DNA from 2 places in the Macrococcus epidermidis genome. Region 1 is predicted to be linked to the other one. Evidence: predicted binding sites of a transcription regulator. Region 1 holds the regulator's gene; the other holds the start of a gene.
What was found. The regulator CtsR, encoded in region 1, represses protease genes until heat stress. The targets are predictions, from matches to a motif close to ATGGTCAATAAAGGTCAAACA.

Region 1 (4,140 bases):
AGCAGTTAAACAAGGAAAATATCTCGGTATATCATTCCATCCAGAACTTACTGAAGACTTTAAGATTATGAAATATTTTATAGAAGAAATGGTTCAATCATAAACTCCAGTGCACACTGGAGTTTTTCTTTTAGAAATTATTTAATGCGTGCTATAATCTATCAGTACAAAATAAGTGATAAAGGAGTATTTATCAATGAAAGGGTTAACATTAAAAGAAGCAATTGAATCACGTCATTCTATTAAAGAATTCGATCCCGAAGTAAAAATTCCACAAGAAACGATGGAAGAGATGATTGCACTTGCTACTAAAGCACCATCATCTATCAACTTGCAGCCGTGGCGTTTTGTCATTATTGAGTCGGATGAAGCGAAAGAAGCGATTCGAGATCATGTGCAATTTAATACACGTCAACTTGATACAAGTGCTGCGTTTGTCCTTGTACTTTCAGATAACAATCATGTGAACGACCTGGATAGAATAATGCAGAAGAATGTTTCAAAAGGTTATATGAATCAAATTGTAAAAACTGAAAATACACAAATTATGCAGCAGTTAATTGATAAAGCGCCTAAAGAATTAATGTATGCGCAAGGGATGATGGATGCTGCAATGGCAGCGATGCAGTTTATGCTGATTGCGAAAGATTATGGTTATGACACGAATCCTATCGGAGGATTTGAGCGTCTGGAAGTACTGGATGCCTTAAATATTGATAGTGAACGTTATGCGCCAGTAATGTGTATTGCAATAGGTAAAGGTATAAAAGAACATTATCCATCGAGCAGACATGATGTTTCAGAAATAATGTCATATAATATTTCTGAAACAGGTGTTATTGGTAAGAAAAAAGGATTCTAACAAAAAAAGCTCAATCTGAAAATTTCAGATTGAGCTTTAACTATTATAAGAAGAATCCAGCGATTGTTGCTGAGATGAATGATACAAGTGTTGCACCATATAATAATTTTAAACCGAAACGAGCAACGACATCACCTTGTTCATTGTTCAATGATTTGATTGCCCCTGCAATAATACCGATAGAAGAGAAGTTCGCAAATGATACTAAGAATACTGATACGATACCAATTGCACGTTCTGATAATTCGCCGGTATTACCTTTAACGATTGACTGAACGTCTAACATAGCAACAAACTCATTCGATACAAGTTTCGTCGCCATAATCGATCCTGCTCGCACTGCATCATCCCAAGCAATACCTGTTAAGAATGCAAGTGGTGCAAACACATAACCTAGAATAGTCTGGAAGTTGACGTCACCAGGTGTAAATGCATCAACGATACCATTAAGCATCGCGATTAAAGCGATATATCCGATTAACATTGCAGCAACAATTACCGCAACCTTAAACCCATCTAAAATATATTCTCCTAACATTTCAAAGAATGATTGTTTCTTTTCATCCGTATTTGTCCCCATAATTACAGCATTTTCTTCTTCTGCTGAAACAACGTAAGGGTTAATGATTGAAGCAATGATAAAACCGCCAAATAAGTTTAAGATAATAGCTGTTACGACATATTTAGGTTCAATCATCGTAAAATATGCCCCGACGATAGATAGTGATACCGTACTCATTGCTGAAGCAGTCAACGTATATAAACGGTGCTTTGGAATAAAAGGTAATTGTTTCTTAATAGAAATGAATACTTCTGATTGACCTAAAATTGCTGCAGCTACTGCATTAAATGATTCTAATTTCCCCATACCGTTTACTTTAGAAATCAACCACCCTAAATATTTAATAATGAATGGTAAGATTTTTAAGTATTGTAAGATTCCGATTAAAGCTGAAATAAATGTGATCGGTAATAATACATCCATAAAGAAAGTTGAAGCAGCAGGTACTTTACCGACAGCTGGATTTTCCAGACCACCAAATACGAAGTTGACACCTTGTTCTGCATAGCCTAGTAAATAACCAAAACCAGTAGCTAATGCTTCTACTAATTTGATTCCACCTGAAGTTTTAAGTAAAAGAAAAGCAAGTAGAAACTGAATGGCCATCATGATACCGATATATTGCCAACGCACACTCTTTTTATCTGAACTCATAACCCACGCAAGTAACAAGAAGACAACAAGACCGACGATACCGATAATATAATTCATGAAATCTCTCCTTTAGTCATATTTTTTATACTATAGATATCATACTACACAACGAATGAAAGCGCTAAACAATTTTTCAACTTATTATGAAAATTTGTTCATCAAAAAAGGTCAAACAAATTATTTGATTAACAAAGTAGGATTAAATATAATTAAGTCAAAGAAGGTCAAAGGTGGGTGATGTCATGCACAATATGTCAGATATAATTGAACAATATTTAAAACAGTTACTCGAAGAAGCGCAGGATGATGTTGTCGTAATTAAACGTGCACATATTGCTGAAAAGTTTGATTGCGTTCCATCACAGTTGAACTATGTCATTAAAACGCGCTTTACGAATGAACACGGCTATCAGATTGAAAGTAAACGTGGTGGCGGAGGATATATTCGTATCACAAAGATTGAATCAAATAATAAGGCGGCATTTATTGAGCATTTAATGGAATTAACGGGTAAACAGATTTCACAACAAAATGCAGAACGTATTATAGAAGGTTTACACCAAAATGAATTGATTAATGAGCGCGAGAAAAAGATTATACTTGGTACGATTCATCGTGATGTTTTAATGGTAGATGTACCTTATCGTGATTATATACGCGCTAACATTTTACAAAATGTGCTGAATATCATTCATTATAACTAAGGAGAGATTGTATGCCATACGAAGAAGAATTTTCAATGAATCAGTTACTCAAACACTTGTTAAATAGTGGTGAGTTTCAAGCAGCCCATACACCTAACAAGTGTCCAAATTGTGGACTGACTTTAAGAGAAGCATTACACATCGGCAAATTTGGTTGTCATGAATGTTATAACACTTTTAGTGATTATGTACCGCAAGTCATTGAACGTGTGCAAGCCGGTAATTTACAGCATATTGGTGTAACACCACATAAATCACAAGAAAAGATTGCACTGAAGAAAAAGATAGAAGCACTGGAAGAGAAATTACAAACATTAGTAGAAAAACAAGCGTTTGAAGAAGCGGTTGGTGTGCGTGATGAAATTCGTGCACTTAAGGAAGGTGGAGATACACATGCTGAATAAACATCTTCAGAATATATTAAGTGACTGGATGCAGACAGCTGATGAACCTGCCGTTATCTTAAGTTCACGTATCAGACTCGCACGTAATCTGGAAAATTTCGTTCATCCGATGATGTTTGCTGAAGATACTGCTGATAAAGTAATTGAAGAAGTATCGAATGTATTAACGGAGGATTACGAACTAATAAAGATGGCTGAAACACCGATGAAAGAGCGCCAAATGCTGGTTGTTAAACATTTGATCAGCAAAGAATTGATGGATACGAAACACGGTGCAGTATTAATCAATGAAGATGAATCAGAAAGTATCATGGTTAACGAAGAAGATCATATTCGTATACAAGTTTTAGGACATGATTTATCACTGCACCATTTATATGAAAGAGCACGCACTATAGACAAAAAACTTGATGAAAAACTTATGATTTCTTATGATGAGCACTACGGTTATCTCACAACATGTCCAACAAATATTGGAACAGGTTTACGCGCAAGTGTTATGCTACATCTGCCGGGGCTTTCTATAATGAAACGTATGTCGCGAATCGCACAAACGATTAATCGGTTTGGATTTACGATTCGTGGTATTTATGGGGAAGGTACACAAGCTTTAGGACATGTGTATCAAGTGTCAAATCAGTTGACGCTCGGTAAATCAGAAGAAAGTATCATCGATGATCTAACGCAGGTTGTTGAACAAATTATTGAAGAAGAAATCAATATGCGTAAGCGTATGAATAATTATGACCATGTCGATACAGTAGATAGAATCTACAGAAGCTTAGGGATACTCAAGTATAGTCATAAAATTTCTGTAGAAGAAGCGAGTCTTAGATTAAGTGAGATTAAACTGGGTATTGATATGGGCATCATAAAAGATACACCATTTAGGTTTAATGAACTGATGGTTGCTATACAGGCACCATTTATTGATAAATTGTATCCAGAAAATAA
Region 2 (4,140 bases), 850 kb from region 1:
CAGTTAGTCGTACATGAAGCACCTGAAACGATTTCTTCTGAACCGTCTAATACGTCATGGTTAACGTTGTACACTACAGTTTTTAAGTCACCTTTTGCCGGTGCTGAAATTAATACTTTTTTAGCACCTGCTTCGATATGCGCTTGTGCTTTTTCTTTATCAGTGAAGAAACCAGTACATTCTAAAACAACATCGATTCCAAGTTCGCCCCATGGTAATTCAGCAGGGTTTGGATTTTCGAATGATTTGATTTCGCGACCGTTTACACGGAATCCACCTTCAATTACTTCTACTTCTTCTTTGAAACGGCCTTGCGTTGTATCATATTTTAATAAATGCGCTAACATTTTATCGTCTGTTAAATCGTTAACTGCTACTACTTCAATACCTTCTACTTCTTGTAATCTTCTGAATGCTAAACGTCCAATTCTACCAAATCCGTTAATTGCTACTTTTACTGCCATGAGTAATGGCCTCCTTTATATATCATATATATTTTATTAGGGGATACCCCTAAGTGAATCCAATTCTTTTAACACATTAATCAAATACACAATTTGTATACTTTCACTAATTATTTCACGTTATACAACATAATTTAATTATAACCATAAAAGTCATTAAAACAAAAATATTACGCATATAACTTAAATTATGTAACTGGTAAAGTCTGTTGTTTAATTTGTTTCACCAGCCAATGCGCTACAGTTGAATCAATAATTAAAATCGTATGTTTGGGTGCAACATTTAAATATGCTTCAATCGCATATTGTTTAGTACTTCCACCTGCAACTGCGATAATTTTCATAGATTCATTTAAATCTTCTAGTTGAATACCGACCGTTCTAACTTTATGGACGACTTCACCAGCTGCATCAAAGTAATAACCGAATGCTTCTGCGACAGCATTCTTTTGTTTTAAAATTTCGAAATCATTACTAGATGAATGTCTACGCTTTGCCATCTTCATCGCATCCCCGATACCATGAATTAAAATGTTTGCATTTTTAATATGATCGAGTACACGCTTTACAGATGGTTCATTGACAAGTGTATTATATGCTTCTTCACTTACCTGGTCAGGTACATATAATACTTCAAATTGACATTTCCCGTGTTCAGCCATTTGCTGAACAATTGCATTCGCTTGAAAAGACAAGTCTTCACCTAATCCACCTCGGGCAGGTGTGAAGATAACGCGCTTATTGAGCGGTTTTAACTGATTCGCTACGCTGAGCATCGTTGAACCACCAGTTACAGATACGATATCACCGTTAATCACTAATCTTTGTAAAACATTACTAGCTGCTTCACCAAGTCTGTTCTTAACAACTTCATCAGTATCTACATTACCATTCACTACAATCACTTCTTCTAAACCATAATATTGTTTGATTTGTTGAGATAAACTTTCTAATGCTGCATAACCTTCCATTAAAGATTGAAGATCTGCAAGTACGTCTATCCCTTCATCAGTAATTGTCATACCTTTAGATGAAATATTAACTAAACCTTGTACTTTCAATAAATCAATCTCAGTTCGGAGTACTCTTTCAGTAATCAAAAGAATATCACTTAAAGATCTACGACCAATCGGTTGATGAAGATGAATCGTATCTAAGATTAAATAACGGCGATACATCTTTTCAATTAAATCGGGAATCAGTAATTGTTGAACCTTTAATAAATGATTCATATGACTCCTCCTTTAATCGATAACAATTAGTTGGACTAAATACGACCCACATGGGTCAAAAACTAACTAACGTTACAATGCAATAATAACAAGACTAAAAAAGTTTTGCAAGTAATTAGAAAACTTAAAAACGTTTACATTTTATATTATTTTAATCTATTTATATTTACTTTGAAAATAATCAATAATTGTTACAAAATCGACATTACCTTCCTGTATTGTTGCACCAGTATCTTTATCGATCAACACAGGTACACTTAAACAATATAATTCATTAAGCTTATCATCTTGCTGAATATTAACTTCAGTCACATTAATATCGATATCTTCCTGTGCAAATGAAATCTGAAGCTTTGCATCATCACATAAATTACAGTTTGGTTGTGTATAAAAAATAATATGTTCCATAATGACCTACCTTTATATTTTAATAAGCGTCTTTTATTGTTATTTAATGTTTATTCTTTAATATTCATTTTTTCGATTCATTTTTTATTATTTATTATTTGTAAATTAATAAACCTCATAGCACTTCACTATCAATATGTAATATCTACTATTATAATGAATAACAAGTAAATTAAAAAATTTTATAATACAGTTTCAAATCTTTGACTATATTTGACGTTATAGTGTATATTATTTTTAACAGTAAACAAGGAGGCAATAAATTATGAATTTAATTCCAACAGTTATCGAATCAACTAACAGAGGTGAGCGTGCTTATGACATTTATTCTCGCTTACTTAAAGATAGAATCATTATGCTAGGATCTGCTATTGATGATAATGTAGCAAATTCAATTATTTCTCAGTTATTATTCTTACAAGCACAGGACGCTGAGAAAGACATCTACCTATACATCAATTCACCAGGTGGAAGTGTCACTGCTGGTATGGCAATCTATGATACGATGCAACATATTAAACCAGATGTTCAAACGATTTGTATTGGTATGGCTGCATCAATGGGTTCATTCTTATTAGCAGCAGGTGCAAAAGGGAAACGTTTTGCATTACCTAATGCAGAAGTAATGATTCATCAACCTTTAGGCGGTGCGCAAGGTCAAGCAACTGAAATTGAAATTGCAGCACGTCATATTTTAAAAACACGTGAAAAACTTAATCGTATTCTTTCTGAACGTACAGGTCAACCTGTTGAAAAAATTGAAAAAGATACTGATCGAGATAATTTCCTATCTGCTGATGAAGCTAAAGAATATGGATTAATTGATGAAGTTATGCATCCTATTGATGAGAAGAAATAATCAGAATATAGGTACAGATTATTAACTGAATAAATTATTTATACTAAGCACTTAGACATTTGTATGTCTAAGTGCTTTTTCATTTTTATGTGAATCTATTTCTTATATTAAAATAACAAATAGATTAATAAGATTAACGCAAATAGTAACCATTCCTAACAGTAATCAATCCTATTAGGAATAGTTACTATTTAGACAAAGTAATTTACAAAACTTTTACACAATCACACTCATTTATTTACAAAATTTTGATAAATTTAGATTGCATTAAAAAACTATTAACTTTTTGGAGGATTATCATGAAGAAAATCAACAAAGTATTAGCTACTACTTTAACTGCTGGTTTATTAGCAACATCTCTGCCAGTAACTGATGCATCACACACTGCAAAAGCTGCAACAAAAGTATGTAAGGCAAGTTCAAAACCTAAAAACGTTATCTTTATGATCGGAGACGGAATGGGTCCATCTTTCGTTGCTGCTCATAGATATATGCGTGACAATGCCGCTACTAAGAAGTTAGACAGAATTTCATTCGATGACTATTTATTAGGTGCACAAACTACAATTGCGGATGATGAACATCAAAATATTACGGATTCTGCTTCTGCTGCAACAGCAATGAGTGCTGGTATTAAAACTTACAATAATGCAATCGCAGTAGACGTTAATAAGAAAGAAGTTAAAACAGTATTAGAGCAAGCTAAAGCAAAAGGTAAATCAACTGGTTTAGTTGCAACAAGTGAAGTAACACATGCAACTCCAGCTGCATTTGGTGCGCATGATGAGTCTCGTAAAAACATGGCTGCAATCGCTGATGACTACTTTGATGAAATGATTAACAAACAACATAAAGTTGATGTAATCTTAGGCGGCGGCAGAGATTATTTCGAGCGTGAAGACCGTAACTTAATTAAAGAATTCCAAAAAGATGGATACAAATTTGTATCAAACAAAAAATGGTTAAAGAAAGTTTCAAGCAACTCTAAACAAAAGAAAGTTATCGGCTTATTCTCTCCTGGTGGAATGCCAAAAATGATCGACCGTGATAAAAATATGCCATCATTAAAAGATATGACAAATACAGCACTTAAAAAATTAGGTTCTAACAAAAAAGGATTCTTCTTAATGGTAGAAGGTTCTCAAATTGACTGGGCTGGTCATGCAAATGATATCAC

Region 2: the regulator CtsR is predicted to act here: its motif matches at 2,305-2,325, upstream of clpP (ATP-dependent Clp endopeptidase proteolytic subunit ClpP).

The regions. Positions count from the first base shown of each region.
Region 1 covers NZ_CP073819.1:2,375,823-2,379,962, reverse strand. Annotated here, with positions in the region: gene pdxT (pyridoxal 5'-phosphate synthase glutaminase subunit PdxT) at 1-103, shown strand, start outside; gene KFV12_RS12675 (nitroreductase family protein) at 197-862, shown strand; gene KFV12_RS12670 (NupC/NupG family nucleoside CNT transporter) at 906-2,135, opposite strand; gene KFV12_RS12665 (CtsR family transcriptional regulator) at 2,321-2,782, shown strand; gene KFV12_RS12660 (UvrB/UvrC motif-containing protein) at 2,794-3,186, shown strand; gene KFV12_RS12655 (protein arginine kinase) at 3,176-4,140, shown strand, end outside.
Region 2 covers NZ_CP073819.1:746,445-750,584, reverse strand. Annotated here, with positions in the region: gene gap (type I glyceraldehyde-3-phosphate dehydrogenase) at 1-464, opposite strand, end outside; gene KFV12_RS04010 (sugar-binding transcriptional regulator) at 653-1,696, opposite strand; gene KFV12_RS04005 (glutaredoxin family protein) at 1,853-2,104, opposite strand; gene clpP (ATP-dependent Clp endopeptidase proteolytic subunit ClpP) at 2,370-2,963, shown strand; gene KFV12_RS03995 (alkaline phosphatase) at 3,263-4,140, shown strand, end outside.